2 regions of the Herbaspirillum sp. WKF16 genome follow, and region 2 is predicted to be linked to the other one. Evidence: predicted binding sites of a transcription regulator. Region 2 holds the regulator's gene; the other holds the start of a gene.
What was found. The regulator FliA, encoded in region 2, starts transcription of late flagellar genes. The targets are predictions, from matches to a motif close to CTAAAGTTTNNNNNNNNNNNGCCGNTA.

Region 1 (11,899 bases), 990 kb from region 2:
CCACCACCGGCGCCCACCGCTTCGAGAACCGCAAGGTCGGCCTGGTGTGGATCGGCATCCCTGCCAAGGGCCTCCTGCTCGACTCCAAGAAGGGCCAACAGCTGGCCAACGAATGCAAGAACGCCGAGCAGCAACAGGCATCGGCGGCCGCACCGGTAGTGGCGGCGGCGCCGAAGAACTGAGCGGTTCCTCAAGGAATCGCGCATCAGGACGTAACACAGGACGTACCACAGAATCAGGCAGCACCCAGCAGTTTGAACATTGCAACGCAAACCGGATTCGACTAGCTAACATCACTAATTGCCACTAAGGAGAAGAGGCCATGTCTCGCAACACATTGAACACCCTAAAGGAATTCAAGATTTCCGGTTCCAAGAAAGGCAAGTTCTACTCCCTGCCCGCGCTGCAAAAGTCGCTGGGTGTGAATATCTCGCGCCTGCCGGTTTCCATCCGCGTGGTGCTGGAATCGGTTCTGCGCAACTGCGACGGCCAGAAGGTCACCGAAGAACACGTCAAGCAACTGGCCGGCTGGGGCGCCAAGGCCGCCCGCGTCGATGAGATCCCGTTCGTGGTCGCCCGCGTGGTGCTGCAGGACTTCACCGGCGTTCCGCTGCTGGCCGACCTGGCCGCGATGCGCAACGTCGCCAGCAAGCTGGGCAAGAACCCCAAGAACATCGAACCGCTGGTCCCGGTGGACCTGGTAGTCGACCACTCGGTGCAGATCGACCACTTCCGCGAGAAGAAGGCGCTGGACCTGAACATGAAGCTGGAATTCTCGCGCAACAACGAGCGCTACCAATTCATGAAGTGGGGCATGCAGGCATTCGACACCTTCGGCGTCGTGCCCCCGGGCTTCGGCATCGTCCACCAGGTCAACCTTGAGTACCTGGCGCGCGGCGTGCACAACAAGACTGGCGTGTACTATCCCGACACCCTGGTGGGCACCGACTCCCACACCACCATGATCAACGGCATCGGCGTGGTCGGCTGGGGCGTGGGCGGCATCGAGGCGGAAGCCGGCATGCTGGGCCAGCCGGTCTACTTCCTGACCCCTGACGTGGTCGGCGTGAACCTGACCGGCGCGCTGCGCGAAGGCGTCACCGCCACCGACCTGGTGCTGACCATCACCGAACTGCTGCGCAAGACCAAGGTCGTGGGCAAGTTCGTCGAATTCTTCGGCGAAGGCACCGAGTCGCTGTCGCTGACCGACCGCGCCACCATCGCCAACATGGCCCCGGAATACGGCGCCACCATGGGCTTCTTCCCGGTTGACGACGCCACCATCGAATACTTCAAGGGCACCGGCCGCACCAAGGCCGAGATCGATGCCTTCGAAGCCTACTTCAAGGCGCAGGAACTGTACGGCGTGCCCAAGGCAGGCCAGATCGACTACACCCAGGAAGTCTCGCTGGACCTGGGCTCGGTGACGCCGTCGCTGGCAGGCCCCAAGCGTCCCCAGGACCGTATCGAAATCGGCAGCGTCAAGTCGAACTTCACCGACCTGTTCACCAAGCCGACCGCTGAAAACGGCTTCAACAAGAAGGCCGAAGACCTGACCGCGACCTACAAGAACGCCGACGGTGTGGACATGCACAACGGCGACGTGCTGATCGCCGCCATCACGTCGTGCACCAACACCTCCAACCCGAGCGTGCTGCTGGCCGCGGGCCTGCTGGCCAAGAAGGCGGTGGAAGCCGGCCTGAAGGTCGCGCCGCACATCAAGACCTCGCTGGCCCCTGGCTCGCGCGTGGTGACCAAGTACCTGGAAGCCGCCGGCCTGCTGCCCTACCTGGAAAAGCTGGGCTTCGGCGTGACCGCCTACGGTTGCACCACTTGCATCGGCAACGCCGGCGACCTGACCGCGGCCATGAACGAAACCATCGTCAAGAACGACGTGGTGGCGGCTGCCGTGCTGTCGGGCAACCGCAACTTCGAAGCGCGTATTCACCCGAACATCCGCGCCAACTTCCTGGCATCGCCTCCGCTGGTCGTGGCCTACGCCATCGCCGGCAACGTCACCCGCGACCTGATGACCGAACCGGTCGGCAAGGGCCGTGGCGGCAAGGACATCTACTTGGGCGACATCTGGCCGACCTCGCAGGAGATCGAAAAGCTGCTCAAGTTCGCGATGAACGCCAAGACCTTCAAGGAGAACTACGCCGACGTCAAGGGCGCTCCGGGCAAGCTGTGGGAAGCCATCAAGGGCGTCGCCAAGGGCGAGGTCTACAACTGGCCGTCGTCGACCTACATCGCCGAGCCGCCGTTCTTCGAGAACTTCACCGAAGTGCCGAAGATCACGTCGGCCGGCATCACCGGCGCCCGCGCGCTGGGCGTGTTCGGCGATTCGATCACCACCGACCACATCTCCCCGGCCGGTTCGATCAAGGAATCCAGCCCGGCCGGCAAGTGGCTGCAAGCCAATGGCGTCCTGAAGGCGGACTTCAACTCCTACGGTTCGCGTCGCGGCAACCACGAGATCATGATGCGCGGCACCTTCGCCAACGTGCGCATCAAGAACCTGATGATCCCGGCCAAGCCCGACGGCTCGCGCGTTGAAGGCGGCATCACCCTGCACCAGCCGACCGGTGAAGAAATGTCGATCTACGACGCAGCGATGAAGTACGTCGCAGCAGAAACCCCGACCATGGTCTTCGGCGGCGAAGAGTACGGTACCGGCTCCTCGCGCGACTGGGCCGCCAAGGGCACCCAGCTGCTGGGCGTGAAGGCCGTGATCGCCCGTTCGTTCGAGCGCATCCACCGTTCCAACCTGGTCGGCATGGGCGTGCTGCCGCTACAGTTCAAGGGCAACGACAGCGTGCAGACGCTGGGCATCACCGGCGACGAAACCTTCGACCTGAAGGGCCTGGACGGCGAAATCAAGCCGCAACAGGACGCCACCCTGGTGATCCGTCGCAAGAACGGCGAAACCAAGGAAGTGAAGGTCCTGCTGCGCATCGATACCCCGATCGAAGTGGACTACTACAAGCATGGCGGCATCCTGCCGTTCGTGCTGCGTCAGCTGCTGGCGGCCTAAGCGGTTCGATGTCACGGCGCCGCCTTTGGGCGGCGCCGGCAATAAAAAACGCCGGATCCGTCCGGCGTTTTTTATTGGTCGCTTGCTGCCCGCCCCCTCGGCGAAAAGGTCATCGGCACGGCAGCCTGAGTTTGCGGTCAAATCATCTACAATACAAAGTTTCGTCCATACAGAACCCCATCCATGCGTCGTCCCGCCAAACGTTCTTCTTCCAAGCTTTCCGCCGATAGCCAGCATCTGGTCACCTTCGCGCAGGCCATCGCGCAAGCCTCCAGCCGGCTCGAGGAGCGGGCCTGGCTCAAGCCGCTGGACGCCCTGCTCAACAAGCTGCTGCGCACCGGCCACCAACCCTTGATCGATGCTGCCCTGGATCACCTGTTCAAGGCCGACCTGGACGCCTATGACGTGCTGATCGAAGCGGTGGAGGCCGGCAGCGAATCCACCACGCTGGAGGTCGACGGCGCCGAGTACGATGTGCAGTTGCTGGTGCTGCCGGTGCTGGCCTGGACCCGTTTCGCCATCGGCTCGGGCAATATCGCCGCGGACATGCAGAACGCCGTCGCCGCCCACCTGCACGCGCACGTGCTGGCCAAGGATGCCAAACTGGCGCTGGCCCCCACCTTGTTCGCCATCGAGCAGCTGCCGCGCTACCACACCGAGGTCTTCGCGCTGACGCGCCAGATGGGCCAGGCCGCGCTGAAGAACACCCCGGTGCAGTTGCGCGGGGAGCAGCAGCCCTCCGCGGCCTTCCTGGCCGACACCCGCTATGTGATCGCGGCGGTGGTCGTGCCGACCGGCACGGCCCTCTTCCACTGGCAGGAAAGCGAGCAGCAGGGCCACTTCTCGAGCAACAAGACGGCCGCATTCGATGCCTGGAAGCAGCAAGTCACGCCGCTCTTCACGCGCATGCTGCCCGGCTGCAGCGTCGAGCTGCTGTTGCCGCAGGCCTATTATTTCGGCTGCCGCGAGGCTGACAAGCGCATCCGCCCGGCCTCGATCCGCGCCGCCGATTACTTCCTCACGCAGACGCTGGACATTTCCTCGTCCGAGCTGCACGCCAGCATCGGCGGCTTCTCGGAAGATATCAACGGACAGGTCGACGAATACCGCATCGGTTTTTCCATCGGCGGCGATCCCACCGTCGTCTATGGCACGGTCTGGCCGCTCTATGAGCAGGAAAGCGGCGAAGACATGCCGCTGCTGCCGGCTGACGCCGGCCTGATGGAGTCCCTGCATCCCAGCCCGCTGCAAGAGATCCTGACCGTGCTGCGCGAATGCGGCATCGTGCATATCAAGCACCATGCCGAGCGCTTCACGATGGAGTTCTGCGATGACTGCGGCGCGCCCCTGTTCCCGGATCGCGAGGGCGAACTGGTGCACGCCGAAATGCCGGAAGACACGCCTCCCGCGGCGGAGCATTTCCACTGAGCGGGCCTGCGAACGGCCAATAAAAAAGGCATCCGCCATGACGGCGGATGCCTTTTCCTTTTCTGTATCGGGCGCTTGGGCTCAAGCCCGCGCCCGTTTTTCCCGAATAAGGCTGTGACGCCCCACCCGGCCTTCGTCTCCTCCGAATCCGGAAGTGCCGGGGCCGGAAGCCCCTGTCAGGCCGCCAGCTTTTCGATCAGGCCCATTTCGGCGCTGGACATCAGCTTGTCGATGTCCACCAGGATCAGCATGCGCTGTTCCAGGGTGCCCAGGCCGATCAGGTAGTCGGAGTCGAACGTGGTGCCCATTTCCGGGGCCGGCTTGATCTGTTCCTGGGTCAGGGTGATCACGTCGGACACGCTGTCGACCACCATGCCGACCACACGGCCGCCGATGTTCAGGATGATGACAACGGTGAACTGGTCGTAGGTCGGCTCGCCCAGCTGGAACTTGATGCGCATGTCGACGATGGGCACGATGATGCCGCGCAGGTTGACCACGCCCTTGATGAACTCAGGGGAATTCGCGATGCGCGTCACGGCTTCATAGCCGCGGATTTCCTGGACTTTCAGAATATCGATGCCGTATTCTTCCTTGCCCAGGGTGAAGGCAAGAAACTCGTTCCCGTTGCTGTCGGTCTTTTCGCCGAAGCCGGAAAGATTCTTGGATGCAGTGTCAGACATGTTGAGGCCCTTTAAAAATCAGGAAAATACAGATTCGTCATTCAATTGGCGGCTGGAGCGCAGCAAGGCTGCCACATCAACAATCAAGGCGACGCCGCCGTCACCCAGAATGGTAGCACCTGAAATGCCGGCTACCTTGCGATAATTCGATTCGAGGTTTTTCACCACAATCTGTTGCTGGCCGATCAAGTCGTCCACGAACAGCGCCGCCTTCTTGCCATCGGACTCCAGGATCACCACCAGCCCCTGCGAAGGGTCGGTGAACGAGGGAGTGATGTTGAAAATCTGATAAAGCGGTATCAACGGCAGGTATTCGCCACGAACCCGCAGCACCTGGCCTTGGCCGCTGATTTCCTTGATATCTTGCGCCATCGGCTGCAAAGATTCAACCACATATCCCAGCGGCAATATATACACCTCTTCGCCGATGCGGATCGACATGCCGTCCAGGATGGCCAGCGTCAACGGCAGCGAGATCGAGATCGTGGTGCCGAAGCCCTTGCTGGAGCGGATATCCACCACGCCGCCCATGGCCAGGATGTTGCGCTTGACCACATCCATGCCCACGCCGCGGCCCGACACGTCGGTCACCTGCTCGGCGGTGGAGAAGCCCGGTTCGAAGATCAGTTGCCAGACATCGGCGTCGCTGATGTTGTCCGACACCGGCATGCCCTGCAACTTGGCCTTGGCCAGGATCTTGTCGCGGTTCAAGCCGCCGCCGTCGTCGGTGACTTCGATGATGATGTTGCCGCCCTGGTGCTCGGCCGACAACGACAGCGTGCCGGCCTCGCTCTTGCCGGCCTCGCGCCGCGCGTCGGGCAGCTCGATGCCGTGGTCGATGCTGTTGCGCACCAGGTGGGTCAGCGGATCGACGATGCGCTCGATCAGGCCCTTGTCCAGCTCGGTGGCGGCGCCGTGGGTGACGAACTCGACCTGCTTGCCCAGCTTGTGCGCCAGGTCGCGCACCATGCGCGGGAAGCGCGAGAAGACGTAGTCCATCGGCATCATGCGGATCGACATCACCGACTCTTGCAGGTCGCGCGTGTTGCGGCTCAGCTGGCTGACGCTGTTCAACAGGTGTTCGTGCATCATCGGGTCGAGCTTGCCGACCCGCTGCTCGATCATGGCTTGCGTGATGACCAGCTCGCCGACCAGGTTGATCAGCTGGTCGACCTTCTCGACGCTGACGCGGATGGACGACGACTCATGGCCGGCTGCCGCGGCGGCAGCGCCCTTGGCGGCCTTCTTTTCTGCCGCGGCATGTTCGGTGACAGGCAGCGGCGCCTCATCGGGATGATGATGCTCCGTCTCGGACTCGGCCTTCTTGGCCTTGATGTCGAGCGGCACGAAGGGCGCGAAGAAGCCGTAGCCCTGCTCGCGCTCCTTGTCTTCGATCGTCGTGTGGTTATCGAGGAAGCCGTAACCCTGGATGCGCTCGCGCTGCTCCTGGGTCGTGAAATTGTCGAAGAAGCCGTAGCCCTGCTCCTCTTCCTTGGCGTGGACCGGTTCAACGGCTTGCGAAATCTTGAGATCGGCGACGTTGACGATGAAGGCGCAGATGGCGACCACGTCATCGATCGGTTCGGCGGTATCGAGGATGAACACCCAGCGCCCTTCGGGCGACTTGGACTTCTCGATCTTGCCCAGCATGGCCAGCTCGTCGGAGAGCGCCTCGGCATCCTTGTCGGTGATCTCCGGCATCTCGATGCGGTAACGCTGTACTCCGCCGGGCGCCGCAGCCGGGGTCGCCGGGTGGGCAGCGGGCGAGGATTTCGCCGGAGCGGAGCTCTTGCCTTCGGACAGCGACTGCAGCAGCATGCGCACGTCGCCGACCGCATCCTGGTCGACTTCCGCGCCGTGCTTGTGGCCGTCCAGCATGGATTTGAGCACGTCCTTGGCCGCCAGGAAGGCGTCCACGTGCTCGGCGGTCAGCGCCATCTGGCCCTGGCGAATACGGTCCAGCAAGGACTCCAGCACGTGCGTGACGCCGGCGATGTCGCTCAGGCCGAACGTGGAGGAGCCGCCTTTGATCGAATGGGCGGCGCGGAAGATCGCGTTCAGATCCTCAGAATCCGGCGCGGCCACATTGACGGCCAACAACAGCTTTTCCATCTCGGCGAGCCCTTCCTCGGCCTCGTCGAAGAAGACCTGGAAAAACTGGCTCATATCAATGCTCATGCCTGGGCTCCGTCATGAATGCGGTACGTGTCGTCGTTGTCGTTGTTGTTGTGGATCAGCCGATCACTTTTTTGACGACTTCGGTCAGGCGCTGCGGATCGAACGGCTTGACCAGCCAGCCGTTGGCGCCGGCCGCCTTGCCCTTGGCCTTCATCTCGTCGCTGAACTCGGTGGTCAGCATCAGGATGGGCACCCGCGCATAACTGGTCAACTCGCGCAGGGAGCGGATCAAGGTCAGGCCATCCATGCGCGGCATGTTCTGGTCGGTCAACACCAGATCGAAGGTTTGCGACTTGGCCTTTTCCAGCGCATCCACGCCGTCGACCGCTTCCGTGACGTTGTAACCCGCAGCCTTCAGGCTAAAAACCACCATCTGACGCAGCGATCCGGAATCATCTACCGCGAGAATCGTTTTAGACATTGTTACTCCCTGTTTCTTCAATATGGCTGCAATCGCAAATACCGGATTATGCCGCACCAGCGCCTTCGGCCGCACTGTCCCGGGCATGCCGGAATGACCTAGTTCAATCTTGTTTCACTCTGCCGCCCTCCCGGCAGGCGCGCCCGGCTAGAACAACTCGATGTCGCCGCTTTCCATGCGGGTCTGGCGCACGGCTTTCCACAAGCCCGTGTCCAGCACGTTGAGGCGCTCCTCGATGGCGTGCACGGTGGCCGACAGCAGCTTTTCCAGTTCCTCGTCGCTCTGCCCCTGCTCGGGAACGATCTCGAAGCTGTTGGCGCTGAGCACGCCGAGCGCTTCGCGCAGGCCGATCACTCGACGCACGATACGCTCCAGCAGCTGGCTGGTCATGTCCTGGAATTGCAGGCCGGTCACGGCCGCATTGACGTGCTGGCTGACTTCGCTCTGGGTGGCCTTGAGCTTTTCTATGCTCTCGACGTCCAGCGTGCCCTGGCCGTTCATCAGCGCCTCGAGGATCACCTGCTGCTCCTGCACCGACCGGTGCAGGTCCATGAAACTGTTGCCCAGCTTGCCGATAGCCTCGCCCAGCAGGATGTTGGTCTGGACCAGGTCCGACTCCACTTCCGTCAATTGGCGGCTGCCGCCGCTTGCCGTGTCGAGCAGCAAGCGCTTGAGCTCATGCAGCATTGTCTTGGTCGGCATATCCGGCTCTCTTCCCGTGATCAATTAAAACAACGTCGGCGTCAATTCTTCGCCGGAGCGCTCAGGCCTTCCTGAACGTCGCCATCGCTGGCGTCGGTCGGAACGTTGAGCGAGCCGCTATCCTTCTCCACCAGCTCCTCGGCCTTCTTGTTCATCACGATGATGCTGATGCGGCGATTGATGGGATTGAACGGATCTTCCTTGTCCAGCAGCACGGCGGACGACAGGCCCACCACGCGCAATACCTTGGATTCGTCCATGCCGCCCAGGATCAGCTCCCGGCGCGAGGCGTTGGCGCGATCGGCCGACAATTCCCAGTTGCTGTAACCGCGCTCGCCGCTCGAATACGGCGTGGCGTCGGTGTGGCCCGAGAGGCTGATCCGGTTGGGCACGTCGTTGAGCGTGCGGCCGATCTCATGCAGGATGTCCCGGGTGTAGGGCTGCAGCTGCGCGCTGGCCAGGGCGAACATCGGACGGTTCTTCTCGTCGACGATCTGGATGCGCAAGCCTTCGGAGGTGATGTCGATAAGCAGCTGGTTCTTGAACTGCTTGAGCGTGGGATTGGAATCGATCGCCTTTTCCAGGCGCGACTTGAGGTCTTCCAGGCGGCTGCGCTCGGCGCGTTCAAGCTCTTGCTGCGCCTGCTTCAAGGTCTGCTTGCGAGTGACGGTATCGTTTTCGCCCTTGCGCAGCTGGCCGTCCTGGCGGGTAAGATCCTTGCCGCCGCCGGGAATCACGGTGTTGGCGTCGCCGCTGCCGGAGCCGCCGGCCATGGCGACCTTCAGCGGGGTCTTGAAGTATTCCGCGATGCCGTTGAGATCGCCCTTGGCGGTCGAACCCAGCAGCCACATCAGCAGGAAGAACGCCATCATCGCGGTCACGAAGTCGGCGTACGCGATCTTCCAGGCGCCGCCGTGGTGACCGCCGCCGCCCTTCTTGATCCGTTTAACAATAATGGGACGTAGCCCTTCGTCGGCCATGCCTCTACTCCTGCTTCAATACTCTGGTTGCTGTGGAATCGATATGTACTTCGGGTCCGATCGCCTTATTTGCTCTTGGCCTGCTTCACGTGCTCTTCCAGTTCGAGGAAGGTCGGGCGTTCGGTCGAGAACAGGACCTTGCGGCCGAATTCGATCGACAGCGCCGGCGCATAGCCATTCAGGCTGGCCAACAGGGTAACCTTGACGCATTGGTAGATCTTGGTCGATTCGTGCAACTTCTGCTCCAGCAGGCTCGACAGCGGGCCCACGAAGCCGTACGCCAGCAGAATACCGAGGAAGGTACCGACCAGCGCGTGCGCGATCAGCATACCCAGTTCCGAAGGCGGGATGCCCACCGATTCCATGGTGTGCACCACGCCCATCACCGCCGCCACGATACCGAACGCCGGCATGCCGTCGCCCAGCTTGGCAATGCAGTGCACCGGAATCTCGCCCTCGTGGTGGTGCGTCTCGATTTCGTTGTCCATCAGGTTTTCGATCTGGAACGCATCCATGTTGCCCGACACCATCAGGCGCAGGTAGTCGGTCATGAATTCGATCAGGTGATGGTCGGCCAGCACGCCGGGGTACTTGCTGAAGATCGGGCTGTTCTCAGGCTCTTCGATGTCGCCTTCGATCGACATCAGGCCCTCTTTGCGCGACTTGGTCAGAATCTCGAACAACAGCGCCATCAGCTCCATGTACAGCGCCTTGGTGTACACCGAGCCCTTGAAGACGCTCGGCATGGCTTTCATGGTGGCCTTGATGGCCTTGTTGTTGTTGCCGACAAGGAAAGCGCCAAGCGCGGCGCCGCCGATCATCAGCAGTTCAAGTGGCTGAAACAGCGCCCCCAGGTGGCCGCCCGACATTGCGAATCCGCCGAAGACGGAGAAGCAGACCACGACATATCCAATTATGACTAACAAGTGCCTACTCCCGTCCCAGTGGCGTTGAGTGTATTTTCACGTTCGTCAGATTACATGTATTCCAATCAAGCAAATGGGGGAATACATATCCGAAAAACGCCCTTCCTTTTCGATTTACGGCTGAATTTGCGCAAACTTAATACGTAGCGTCTCGCCGTATCCACTTTCGCTACATGCGCCATCCATGCAGCACCGGGCCGCCCCCCTCGGGCTGGATCACGATGTCCGGAGGCGCCTCCGGGATATGGAACTCATAACTGAGCAGCAGTGAGCCGCCGCGCATCTCGGCCCTGGCCTTGCGCCACAGCGCCGCCATGGCGGCCGGGGACAGATAGGCGAACACCACGTCGTAGTCGGCAAAGTCCAGCAGCAGGTAGTCGCCGCGCACGAAGCGGCAGCGGTTGCCGTTCATGGCCGCCCTCACCCGGCTTACCAGCCAGGGCAGCGGCGCGATCTCGATGCCGATGAATTCACTCTCGGGCCGGCGGCGGGCCAGGTTGAGCACGGCGCCGCCCAGGCCGCTGCCGATATCCATGAAGCGGATCGGCCTCCCCTGCGGCAACAACCCGGCCACCGCATCCCAGGCCGGCTGGCCGGACGGGTAGAACGGCACCTGGCTGCGGAAGGTGGACCAGAACAGCACCAGCAGGAACAGGAAGACGGCCAGGAACAGCCAGGAAGGCAGGTGCAACTGCCCCACGCCCAGGGCTGCCGCGGGAAACACCAGCAGGATGAACCACCACCACGCCGCCATGCGGCGCAGGCGCGCCAGCAGCGCGGCGATCACGCCGTGCAGCAGCGAAGTCTGGAACGGGGAAAAGGGAGACAGGCCTGCGCGCTGCGCCAAGACATCCAGCACGTTGGCGCCGACCAGGCCGATGAAGAAGAGGAACAGCGCCTGCACCGCAGGCGCCTGCAGCAGCGGCCTGCGGCGGGCGCCCGGATCATTCTGGTGTTCTGACATCTATGCGAGCGGCCCCATGCTGATGAATGCGTACGCCGCCGCAAAAAAATGCGTCAATCCTCAGGCCACGGCGGCCAGCGGCGCCGAAACGGCCACCGGCATCAGCGCGGACTCGGACATGGCGACCACGACGGCATCCTTGGCCTTCTTGGTCTTGCCGGCGCGCGAGGGCATGTGGCACAGGCCGCACATGTAATCCTGGTGCAGGTCCAGGCGATGCACGACGTAATGGCCGTTGCACTTGCAGCAGGGCGTGGTCATCAGCATCTTGCTTTCGAAGAAGCGCACCAGGGTCCAGGCGCGGGTCAACGACAGCACCGGCTCACCCGAGTCCGAATGGCCAACCTGCTCGAGGTAGAGCTTGTAGGCCTTCATCACGGCTTCGATGCCGGAGATGCGGGCGTATTCCACCAGATACTTGTGGATATTGATGAACAGCGAAGAATGGATGTTGGGCTGCCAGGTGATGAACCAGTCCGTGGAGAACGGCAGCATGCCCTTGGGCGGAGAAACGCCCTTCAATTCCTTGTAGAGCTTCAGCAGGCGCTCGCGCGACAGCGAAGTTTCCGATTCCAGCAGCTGG
Region 2 (11,899 bases):
GCCATCGCGATTGGCGCCGCCCATGAAGTGCTGTCGCTGCAGGCCATGCCGGGCCGGGTTCTGGCGTGGCTGGCGGAACACGGAAGCCGCGCCTTGCGGGTGTGAAATACCTGGCGGCGCCGATTCCGCTGCCATTTTCACGGTCGCTGCACTACAATGCCGTGGCGCAGGAGAGGGGCGTGCGGGCGCGGTGCGCACGTACGCGAGAAGACGGTGGACGGTTCAAGTTTGCATGTGCGCTTGCCGTTAACCAAGATCAATTGAATAGATGGAGTCTTAGCATGGCGGGTCCCAATACCAAGTTCTTAGTCGTCGATGACTTTTCGACTATGCGCCGCATCGTGCGCAACCTGCTCAAGGAATTGGGCTATACCAACGTGGATGAGGCTGAAGACGGCGTGCAGGCGCTGCAAAAGCTGCGCAGCGACCAGTTCGATTTCGTCGTCTCCGACTGGAACATGCCCAACATGGACGGCCTGACCATGCTGCAGGAAATCCGCAAGGATCCGGCCCTCTCCAAGCTGCCGGTGCTGATGGTGACCGCCGAGGCCAAGAAGGAAAACATCGTGGCGGCGGCCCAGGCCGGCGCCAACGGCTATGTTGTCAAGCCGTTCACTGCCGCGACGCTGGACGAGAAACTGGGCAAGATCTTCGAAAAGATGGCCGCAGGTGGCTGATATGGACGCCAGCGTGAAGCCTGTCCAGGCTGATGAAGGCGGCGCCATGAGCGACGTGGTGCTGGCCCGCATCGGCCACATGACGCGCAACCTGCACGACAGCCTGCGCGGCCTGGGGTTCGACCGCTTGCTGGAGCGGGCCGCGAGCGACATGCCGGACGCGCGCGATCGCCTGGAGTACGTGGCGCGCATGACCGAACAGGCGGCCCAACGTGTGTTGACCGCCACCGAGCTGGCCAGCCCGTTGCAGGAACGCATCGGCGACGGCGCGGCCGAGCTCAAGGCGCAATGGGATGCGGCCGGCGCCGGCAGCTTCTCGGAAGCCGATTACCGCGCCCTGGGCGCCAGGACGTCGGCTTTCCTGGCGCAGGTCGGGCAAGACAGCAGCGTGACCAAGCAGCAATTGCTCGACATCATGATGGCGCAGGACTTCCAGGATCTGACCGGCCAGGTGATCAAGCGCGTCACCCAGCTGGCGCATGAGCTGGAGTCGCAACTGGTGCAACTGCTGGTGGATTACTCGCCGGGCGACCTCAAGCGCGAAGACACCGGCCTGCTGAACGGTCCCCAGATCGATCCGGCCGGCAAGGACGTGATCGCCAACCAGGGGCAGGTCGACGACCTGCTGGAAAGCCTGGGCTTCTGACGGGGCGCCGTCCGCAAGGGCGGCCCCATGTTGTTGTGTTGAATGCATCAAGGACGGCGCCGGGGTGATTTCCTTGGGGAAATTGCCGCTGGTGCGGCCGCCGCCCGTTTTTCTGCCAAACGATCTTGCCATTTCGATACGCGTCGTTCTGCCACAGGCAGAGCATTGCGTTTTTGCCTAGTCCGAAATGGGGGACGTTTGTCCTCCTATTCCCCTGATGATTCCGCAGCCCGCTCGCCAATAATCCTGCCTATTGTTCTCGAAATCCGTCTATCAACCGGGAACGATGATTTTGCAGGGGGATTCGGCAGATGGCCGACGACAGCGACATGGAGCGGACAGAACCCGCCACGAGTAAACGCCTTGAGCGTGCTCGTGAGCAGGGTGATGTACCTCGTTCGCGCGAAATGGCGACCTGCGTGCTGCTGCTGGTGGGCGGCAGCTGCGTCTGGATGTTCAGCGGTCCCCTGGTGACCAGCCTGAACCGCCTGATGGTCGCCACCATGAGCTTCGAGCGCGCGGCCGCTTTCGATCCTGTCGTGCTGTTCAACATGTTCAGCGCGCATTTCATGGAAATTGTCGTGGCGACAATTCCTCTCGCATTCCTGATGACTTTGGCTGCAATAGCGTCTCCGCTGATGCTGGGAGGTTGGTTGTTCAACGTCGAGTCGCTGGCGCCGAAGTTCAGCAAGCTCAATCCGATCAGCGGCATCACCAACATGTTTTCCCTGAATTCGCTGGCGGAGCTGGTCAAGGCGGTACTCAAGACGCTGCTGGTGGGCACCGTCGCCTGGATAGTGATCCGCGGCCAGATCGATGCCGTCATGGGCCTGGGCGTGGAGTCGCTCAAGACCGCCAGCAGCCATTCGGCCCATCTGATGTGGATCAGCTTCATCACCATGGTGTCGGCGCTGATTCTGATTGCCATCCTGGACGTGCCTTACCAGATCTGGAATTACGGCAAGAAGCTGCGCATGACGCGTGAAGAGGTCAAGCAGGAGCACAAGGAGTCCGAAGGCGACCCGCACATCAAGGGCAAGATCCGCGCGATGCAGCGCGCCATGGCGCGCCGCCGGATGATGTCGGAGGTGCCGACGGCCGACGTGGTGGTCACCAACCCGACCCACTATGCCGTCGCGCTGAAGTACACGGAAGGCAAGATGGGCGCGCCCAAGGTGGTGGCCAAGGGCTTCGACGATGTCGCCGCCAAGATCCGCGAGGTGGCGCGCGAGAACAAGGTGCCGCTGCTGGAAGCGCCGCCGCTGGCGCGTGCGCTGCATACCCATACCGAAATCGGCGACGAGATTCCGGAGGCGCTCTACACCGCCGTGGCCGAAGTGCTGGCGTACATCTTCCAGCTTCGCACCTACGGCCAGTTTGGCGGCAACAGGCCGGTCGAGCCGACCGACCTGAACGTGCCCAAGGAAATGGACCCGGTCACCGCGACCAAGAAGCCGCGCGGACCACAAAGTAGAACACTGCAGTAACTATGGCAAAACTGAACACCTTGAAACTGCCGGCCTGGGTGCCGCTGAAAAACGGCAAGGCGCTGGCTGCGCCGATCCTGATCGTCATGATGCTGGCGATGATGGTGCTGCCGCTGCCGGCTTTCATGCTGGATCTGCTGTTCAGCTTCAACATTTCGCTCTCGGTCATCGTCCTGATGACCGCCCTCTATACCGTCAAGCCGCTCGACTTCATCGCCTTCCCGGCGGTGCTGCTGGTGTCCACCATGCTGCGCCTGTCGCTCAACGTGGCCTCCACCCGCGTCGTGCTGACCGAAGGCCATACCGGCCCGGACGCCGCGGGTAAAGTGATCGAGGCCTTCGGCCACTTCCTGATCGGCGGCAATTACACCGTCGGTATCGTGGTGTTCGTCATCCTGACCATCATCAACTTCATGGTGGTCACCAAGGGCGCCGGCCGTATTGCCGAAGTGGGCGCGCGCTTTACCCTGGACGCGATGCCCGGCAAGCAAATGGCGATCGACGCCGACCTCAACGCCGGCCTCATCGGCGAACCCGAAGCCCGCGCCCGCCGCAAGGAAGTGGCGCAGGAGTCGGAGTTCTACGGCGCCATGGACGGCGCCTCGAAATACGTGCGCGGCGACGCCATCGCCGGCATCATCGTGACGGTGGTCAACATCGTCGGCGGCCTGATCGTGGGGATGGTCCAGCACGACATGGCCTTCGATGCCGCGATCAAGAACTACACGCTGCTGGCCATCGGTGACGGCCTGGTCGCGCAGATTCCCTCGCTGATCATTTCCACCGCGGCCGGTGTGGTGGTCTCGCGCGTGGCCAACGACCAGGACGTCGGCGGGCAGCTGATCAACCAGCTGTTCGCCAAGCCGGAAGTGCTCTACATCACGGCGGTCATCATCGGCGGCATGGGCCTGATTCCGGGGATGCCGCATTTCGCCTTCATCCTGCTGGCCGCCGCCATGGCCGGCGGCGCCTACGCCGTCAGCAAGCGCGCGCAGGAAGCCAAGGACGACAAGGCGCAATCGGAGTCGGGCGCTGCCGCCTCTGCTGCGGCGCCTGCGCAGGAAATGGAAGAGGCCACCTGGAGCGACGTCATGCCGGTCGATACGCTCGGCCTGGAAGTGGGATATCGTCTGATTCCGCTGGTGGACAAGTCGCAGGGCGGCGAGCTGCTCAAGCGGATCAAGGGCATTCGCAAGAAGTTCGCCCAGGAAGTGGGCTTCCTGTCGCCGCCCATCCATATCCGCGACAACCTGGAATTGAAGCCGTCGGCCTACCGCATCACCCTCAAGGGCGTGGACGTGGGCAAGGGCGAGGCGCATGCCGGCCAGTTCCTGGCGATCAATCCCGGCATGGTCACCGGTCCGCTGCCGGGCATGATGACCACCGATCCGGCCTTCGGGCTGCCTGCGGTCTGGATCGACAACAGCCTGCGCGAGCAAGCATCCACCATGGGCTACACGGTGGTCGATGCCGGCACCGTGGTGGCGACCCACCTGAACCACCTGATCACGACCCATGCCGCCGAATTGCTGGGCCGGCAGGAAGTGCAGAGCTTGCTGGATCACCTGGCCAAGGACGCGCCCAAGCTGGTCGAAGACCTGGTGCCGAAGATGTTGCCGCTGGGTACGTTGCAGAAAGTGTTGCAGAACCTCCTCATCGAGGGCGTGCATATTCGCGATATGCGCACTATTATCGAAACCTTGGCCGAACATGTGGCGCGCAGCCAGGAGCCCAGCGAGCTGACGGCAATCGTGCGTATCGCCCTGGGTCGCGCCATCGTGCAGCAGATCTTCCCGGGCGAGAGCGAGTTGCCTGTCATGGCGCTGGACGCCAAGCTCGAGCGCCTGCTGATGCAGGCGCTGCAGGCCAGCGGCGACAGCGGCGGCATCGAGCCCGGCCTGGCCGATTCGCTGGTGATGCAGGCCGAGCAGGCCGCGCAGCGCCAGGAGCAGATGGGGTTGCCGGCCGTATTGCTGGTATCCGGGCCGTTGCGTACATTGATGGCGCGTTTCCTGCGTCGCGCTCTGCCTAATTTGCGCGTGCTGTCGCACGCTGAAGTTCCTGAATCGAAAACGATTAAAGTTACCAGCCTAGTTGGAGGGCAAGCATGAACGTCAAGAAATTTATCGCCAATTCGTCTCGCGAGGCGTGGCGCCAGGTTCGCGAAGCGTTGGGTCCGGACGCGGTCATCCTCTCCAACCGCAATATTCCCGATGGCGTGGAAATCCTCGCCATGGCCAACGAGGACATGACCACCCTGGTCGGTCCCAACGGTACGCGACAGGTGCCCGGTGCCGCGCAGGCCGCCTCGCTGCAGCAGCAGTCCGGCCTGCCCCCGGCGCAGCAGCCCAAGCGGCCGGCCTTGCTTTCTTCCCCGATTGCCCAGCAGCCGGCTCGCGCCAAGCGTCCCGAAGATGCGCCGCTGCTCAATCAGCAGGCGCTGGGCCGCATCCCGGCACGCGACGCGGAGCAGGTTCCGGCCGCCGATGCGCGCGTGTGGCGCAGCCGCGGCAGCGACAGCGACGGCAATCGCCGGCGTGAGGCGGCCGACGCGCAGGAGCAAGACCAGGACCAGGATCAGCGCCCGCGTTCGGCCCTGCCTGAGTTCGACGGCAAGGACTACGATGAGATCCTGTCCGAAGTGATGACCGAAATCCGCTCCATGCGCGGCGTGCTGGAAACCCAGCTGGCGGAGATCTCCTGGGGCGGCGCGCAGAAGCGCGAACCGCTCAAGGGCCAGGTCATGAAGGAAATGCTGGCGGCCGGCTTCTCGGCCAGCCTGTCGCGCCTGATCACCGAGAACCTGCCGACCAACTCGAAGTCGCAAGACATCATGTTCTGGGTCAAGTCGGTGCTGGCGCGCAACCTGAGCACGCTGGGCAACGAAAACGAACTGCTGGAAAACGGCGGCGTGTTCGCGCTGGTCGGCCCGACCGGCGTGGGCAAGACTACCACCACGGCCAAGCTGGCGGCGCGCTGCGTGATGCGTCACGGCTCCGGCAAGCTGGCGCTGATCACCACCGACGGCTACCGTATCGGCGGCTACGAGCAACTGCGCATCTACGGCAAGATCCTGGGTGTGATGGTGCACTCGGTCAAGGATGAAACCGACCTGCGCATCGCGCTGGAAGAGCTGAAGGGCAAGCACACCGTGCTGATCGATACCGCAGGCGTCGGCCAGCGCGACCAGATGGTGGCCGAGCAGGATGCCATGCTGGCCGGCGCCGGCGTGGACATCAAGCGCCTGCTGTGCCTGAACTCCACGGCCACCGGCGGCACCCTCAACGAAGTGATCCACGCCTACTCGAAGTCGGGCCTGGCCGGCTGCATCATCACCAAGCTGGATGAAGCGGCCACCATCGGCAACGTGCTCGACGTGGTGATCCGCCACAAGCTCAACCTGCACTATGTGGCCAACGGACAGCGCGTGCCGGAAGACCTGCACGTGGCCAACAAGCTCTACCTTGCCGATCGCGCCTTCAAGCAAAAGCGCGAGACCGCGCCGTTCGAATTCCAGGAGGGCGAGTTACCGGGCGTAGTCGGCCCGACGGCCCTGTCCATGAATGACAAAGGCCTGCGCGAGGTGAGCTTTGGCTAGTTACGACTTTGACCAGGCGGCAGGCCTGCGCCGGATGCTGGAGCGTCCGGTGCCGCGCCTGTTCACCTTCTTTTCCGTTCTCGGCGAGGAAGACAAGAGCGCCACGCTGATCAACCTGGCGGCGTCGATCTCGCAGTCGGGTCACAACGTGCTGGTGGTCGATGGCGGAGTCGCCTCGTCCGGCCTGCTCACTCGCATCGGGCTGCGCCACGATGTCGCCACCCTGCAGGAAGTTGCGCAAAAAGAACGCTCCATGCACGAGGCCATGCGGCTGTTGCCTGAAGGCTTCTCGATGGCGCGCATCGCCCGCCGCACCGTACCTTCGGCCGCCAATCCCCAGGCCGGCCGGTTGGCCGAGATCTTTGACGCCCTGATTGAACAAGCTGAAATTACGCTGGTCAACGGAGTATTGGCGGACGACCAGTCGCTGCCGGTGTCGACCATGGAAATGGGCGAAATCATCATCCAGGTCTCGACGACAGCCTCATCCATCAAGGCGGCCTACGTGCTGCTGAAGAGCTTGAGCGACCGGCTCGGTCGTCGTCCCTTCAGCCTCATCGTCAACGACGCCACCGAGGCGGAGGCGCAAACGGTGTATGCGAACATGGCGCAGGCTGCCAGCCGTTATCTGGCGGCGCAATTGAATTTCCTCGGATCGATTCCTGCCGATGAGCATATTCGGCGGGCTTGCGGCCAAGGCAGGGCGGTGATGGACGTGTTCCCGTTCGCGGGCGCTACCATTGCCTTCCACCGCCTGGCCAAACGTTTTGTAGCGCCGGAAGCGGCGCGCAGCACTTACGGCATGGCAACCGATGGTGCGAGTCTCGGAGTGTGACGTGCATGTATAACGTCAAGGGAAAAACAGGCAAGAATGATTTGTTGCAGCTGCATGCGCCGCTGGTCAAGAAGCTGGCGCATCAGCTGAAGGCAAAATTGCCCCCTAGCGTCGAGGTGGATGACCTGATTCAGGCTGGCATGATGGGCTTGCTGGATGCCGTCAATCGTTACGAGGAAACCCACGGCGCCCAGTTTGAAACCTACGCCGTGCAGCGCATCCGCGGCGCCATGCTGGATGAGCTGCGCAGCAGCGACTGGCTGCCGCGCAGCATCCGCCAGAATGCGCGCAAGGTGGAAGAGGCCTTGCAATCGCTGCTGCAGCAGCTGGGGCGCCCGCCCCAGGAAAACGAAGTGGCCCAGCACATGAAGATGAGCCTGGTCGAGTACCAGGCCCTGCTCACCGAGTGCGGCGGCCACCAGCTGATCTATTACGAGGACTTCCACGACGACGATGGCGGACACGAGCATTTTCTCGATCGCTATCAGTCCAGCGCCGGCTCGGATGATCCGCTGCAGAACCTGATCAATGGCGGTTTTCGCGAGGCGGTGGTGGAGTCCATCCGCGCCTTGCCGGAGCGCGAGCAGATCCTGATGGGTTTGTACTATGAGCAGGAGATGAACCTGAAGGAAATCGGCGCCGTGATGGGGGTGTCGGAGTCGCGCGTGTGCCAGCTGCACAGCCAGGCGATTTCGCGCATGCGCTCCTATCTGCGCGAGCACTCCTGGACGGGGGTGGCGTGAAGCCGGCGCATTGAGCGGATGCTCCGCTTGTCCAAGCAAAAAGCCCGGCATTGCCGGGCTTTCTTGTTTGCGGTCCAGTGTTTGCCGGTCAGACTACGCCGAGCCGTCGGCCGCTGGACTTGATGCTGTTCTGGCCGTCGGGGCCGTAGAAGTTGCCGGTGCCGGTCTTGCCTTGCAGGATGGTCAGGGCGCCCTGGTTGACCGACAGCTTCTTGCCGATCAGGATGCCGTTGACGCGATTGACTTCCTTGGCGTCCTGGGCCAGTTCGAACAGGTCGGCCCAGATATCCTTGTCGGCATCCGAACCTTGCTCATTCATCCAGCGTTGCATGCCGGCTTCGTCCTCGGTATAGCCGATGCTGGCCAGGAGCTGGTGGCGATTGCCGGCCAGTGTGGTCATTTCGGCAACCAGCGAGGCTTTTTCGGAGATGATGTCGGTTACGCCTTCGGCCGAGGTTTCCGCCAACAAGGCCTGCTCCTGGCGGAGCTTTTCGACCAGGCGAACCAATGCCGCCTTTTCCTGGGGGAGACTGCTTGCGGGATTGCTCATGCCGATTCCGTGTAAAGCGTCTGGGACGAGGTCAGGCCTTGCGCGCGCTGATCAGCGTCTTGACGGTATCGAGCAGGCCGGTCGCGACTTTCTCGGGATCAACCTGGAAGGTGCCGTTGGCGATGGCGGCCTTGATCTCGGCAACTTTCTTCGCGTCGAAGCTGCCGTTGCTGCCGCTGGCCTTGGTTTCGAGCGTCTGGTAAGTCGACGAGAGGCGCACGCTGTCCGATGCGGCTGCCGTTGCGGCCGCGGAGTTGCCGGCCGTTGCACCGGCTTGGGCGCCATTGCGCGGCTGTGCCGGGGTCTGCTCGGTAGTGCGTCCGGCGGCGGATTTCAGGGCGTCATTAACGTTCACGGCAGTATTCCTTGTAGGGTGGGGGCGCAATGCACCCGCCTGTCGCTCTGATTATCGGCCATTTCTTCGCAAACTTTAATACCGGAGGCCCTAAATTTAGGCCTTGGACGCATTTTTCTTTACAAGCCCGGCGCAGAGAATTCCCATCGGAATCATTTCCGTATATCAATAGTTGATTTCCAGGATTCCGCCGGCCTTCGCGATGCCGCTGACGACTTGTCCTGCCGCCGTGCGGGCTTGCGCCATCTGGCCTTCGGTGGCATTGGTCAGCGCGCGCGCTTCGGTGGAAATCTGGAATCCCGGGCCGTTGGAAATGACCCGCACCGCCTGGCCTTGCTGCACCACGCGCTGGTTGCGGATCGAATCCATGCGCAGCGGAGTGCCGGCGCGCACCGACATGGCGGCCACCCGTCCGACGGCCTGCGCTTCTTCGGTGATGACGCCGTTGGGCAGGCTGGACATGTCGCCGCGCACGCGGGTCACATCGCTCAGGCTGATGGTCTGGCCCTGTACCAGCGGCACGGCGGCGACCAGATAATCGGAAATGACCTGGACGCTGGCGCGCACGTAGATGGTCCACGGCGAGGGCGCCACGCATTTGATGCCGATGGTGGTCTTGCCCCACAGGCGCGCGCCGTTGGGCATGAAGGCTTGCGGCTCCAGGCAGGCGGCCAGGTTCAGGCGCTGGTCGACCGGGTCGACCTCGATCGTCACGCTGCCCGGCAGGCCGGATGTCTGGCTTTTCAGGAACTGCTCGGCCGTTTGTTGCAGCACCGTCAAGTTTTGACGCTGGGGGCTGTTGGGGTCGTTTTGCGCGAATGCGGCGGCGCCGGCAGTGACGCCGAGCGCCAGCAAGGCGAGGGCGGCGACGCTGCGCAAGGCGCGGAGAGGGTGTTTCATTTTATGCAACTCGCCCCAAACGGGGCATTGGCGAATCTTGGCAGCAATGTTACTTCGCGCGCACGAGGTCAAAAGCAGAAACAGGGGAGGCTTTTCTCTGCTTATCGCCCATTAGAGATCCGGGGTGGAACGTATGATCAAGCCTACGTAATTCCATCATCGGCGCAGTCCGCTGGAACTTGAGCGGCGCCCGTATTCCTGGAGGACCTGATGGTCTCTAAGCTCGACGACTTCTTTCGCTTCAATGAACTGGCGCTGAACCTGCGCGCCCAGCGCCAGCAATTGATTGCCTCCAACATTGCCAATGCGGACACGCCCAACTACAAGGCGCGCGACATCAATTTCGCCGACACCTTGAAGAACGCGCTGGACAACAAGGCCGCCGCGATGCCGCCGCTGGAGCTGGCGCGCACCACCGCGTCCCACGTGGCGGGCACGGCCGTCGGTTCGGGCGAGGGCAGCATCGGCGGTTCGCCCCTGCTGTACCGCAAGCCGGACCAGGGCAGCGTGGACGGCAATACGGTCGACCTCGACGTCGAGCGCAATGAATTCGTCGACAACGGCATCCGCTACGAAGCCGGCGTCACTGCAGTCAATGGCCAGATCAAGGCCATGATCAACGCCATCCAACCGGGTTAATAAGCCATGTCCCTTTCCAATATCTTCAATGTTGCCGGTTCGGCCATGAGCGCGCAGTCGCAGCGCCTCAACGCCACCGCCAGCAATATCGCCAACGCCGACAGCGCCACCAGCCCGGACGGCACGCCCTACAAGGCCAAGCAGGTGGTGTTCCAGGCCATCCCGGTGGGCGGCGTCAAGGACAGCGGCGTCAAGGTCGCGGCAGTGGTCGAAGACCAGGCCCCGCCCAAGCTGATCTACGATCCGAAGCATCCGATGGCCGACGCCAACGGCTACGTGGCCATGCCCAATGTCAATCCGGTCGAGGAAATGGTCAACATGATCTCGGCTTCCCGCTCGTACCAGACCAACGTGGAAACGATGAACACCGCGAAGGCCATGCTGGTTAAAACCCTTACTATCGGTCAATAGGAATCAACGCCATGACAACCGTCTCCAGCGACCTGCTGAACACCATGAACGGCACGAGCGGCACCAGCTCGTCCAGCAGCACCAGCAGCCTCAACGACAACAGCCCGGACGCCATCCAGAACCGCTTCCTGACGCTGCTGATCGCGCAGATGAAGAACCAGGATCCCAGCAACCCGATGGACAACTCGCAGATGACCACCCAGATGGCGCAGCTGTCGACGGTGTCGGGCATCAGCCAGTTGAACAGCACGCTGTCGACCCTGATGGGCAACCTGAGCTCCTCGCAGGGACTGCAGTCGGCCAACATGATCGGCCACAGCGTGTTTGCCCCGGGCAACAACATCCAGCTGACCTCGGACACCACCAAGGCCGACGACGGCACCGAAACCACCACGCAAAAGGCGGTGTTCGGCGTGCAGCTCGATTCGACCGCGTCGTCGGTCATCGTCACCGTCAAGGATTCCACCGGCGCCGTGGTGCGCACGATGGACCTGGGCACGCAGCCTGCCGGCACCGCGCCGGTGATCTGGGACGGCACCAACGACGCCGGCGGCAAGGCTGCCGACGGCAAGTACACCTTCACCGTCACCGCGTCCAACAACGGCACCGCCGTCAATGCGACCGCGCTGGCATTCGGCACGGTGGCCAGCGTCACGACCGCCTCCGACGGCGTCAAACTGAACGTCTCCAACATCGGCACCATCAAGCCGACCGATGTTGTGCAAATTCTTTAATCGTTATTACCGACAACTTTCGGGGTAAAAGGGGTATCACATGAGTTTTCAACAAGGTCTGAGCGGACTGAACGGCGCAGCGAAGAGCCTGGATGTCATCGGTAATAACGTGGCCAACGCCAGCACGGTCGGCTTCAAGCAATCGCAGACGCAGTTCGCCGACATGTACGCGAACTCGATGAACCGTTCCGGCAACTCGCCGGTCGGCATCGGCGTGACCGTCGCCAACGTGGCCCAGGCGTTCACCCAGGGCAACATCACCTCGACCAACAACCCGCTGGATATCGCCATCAACGGCGACGGCTTCTTCCAGCTGGCAGGCAG

Region 1: a site for FliA is predicted at 10,467-10,493, ahead of motA (flagellar motor stator protein MotA). Genes of this name have one in related genera too.

Annotation. Positions count from the first base shown of each region.
Region 1 covers NZ_CP118632.1:3,073,336-3,085,234, forward strand. The annotation lists gene Herbaro_RS13920 (hypothetical protein) at 1-182, shown strand, start outside; gene acnA (aconitate hydratase AcnA) at 323-3,034, shown strand; gene Herbaro_RS13930 (DUF2863 family protein) at 3,218-4,462, shown strand; gene Herbaro_RS13935 (chemotaxis protein CheW) at 4,639-5,145, opposite strand; gene cheA (chemotaxis protein CheA) at 5,164-7,323, opposite strand; gene Herbaro_RS13945 (response regulator) at 7,379-7,744, opposite strand; gene Herbaro_RS13950 (chemotaxis protein) at 7,892-8,446, opposite strand; gene motB (flagellar motor protein MotB) at 8,488-9,426, opposite strand; gene motA (flagellar motor stator protein MotA) at 9,492-10,352, opposite strand; gene Herbaro_RS13965 (class I SAM-dependent methyltransferase) at 10,522-11,316, opposite strand; gene flhC (flagellar transcriptional regulator FlhC) at 11,377-11,899, opposite strand, start outside.
Region 2 covers NZ_CP118632.1:2,087,026-2,098,924, forward strand. The annotation lists gene Herbaro_RS09565 (protein-glutamate methylesterase/protein-glutamine glutaminase) at 1-105, shown strand, start outside; gene cheY (chemotaxis response regulator CheY) at 282-677, shown strand; gene cheZ (protein phosphatase CheZ) at 679-1,323, shown strand; gene flhB (flagellar biosynthesis protein FlhB) at 1,635-2,810, shown strand; gene flhA (flagellar biosynthesis protein FlhA) at 2,813-4,921, shown strand; gene flhF (flagellar biosynthesis GTPase FlhF) at 4,918-6,408, shown strand; gene Herbaro_RS09595 (MinD/ParA family ATP-binding protein) at 6,443-7,243, shown strand; gene Herbaro_RS09600 (RNA polymerase sigma factor FliA) at 7,249-7,986, shown strand; gene Herbaro_RS09605 (flagellar protein FlgN) at 8,075-8,536, opposite strand; gene flgM (flagellar biosynthesis anti-sigma factor FlgM) at 8,568-8,891, opposite strand; gene flgA (flagellar basal body P-ring formation chaperone FlgA) at 9,057-9,791, opposite strand; gene flgB (flagellar basal body rod protein FlgB) at 10,002-10,430, shown strand; gene flgC (flagellar basal body rod protein FlgC) at 10,437-10,841, shown strand; gene Herbaro_RS09630 (flagellar hook assembly protein FlgD) at 10,853-11,575, shown strand; gene flgE (flagellar hook protein FlgE) at 11,616-11,899, shown strand, end outside.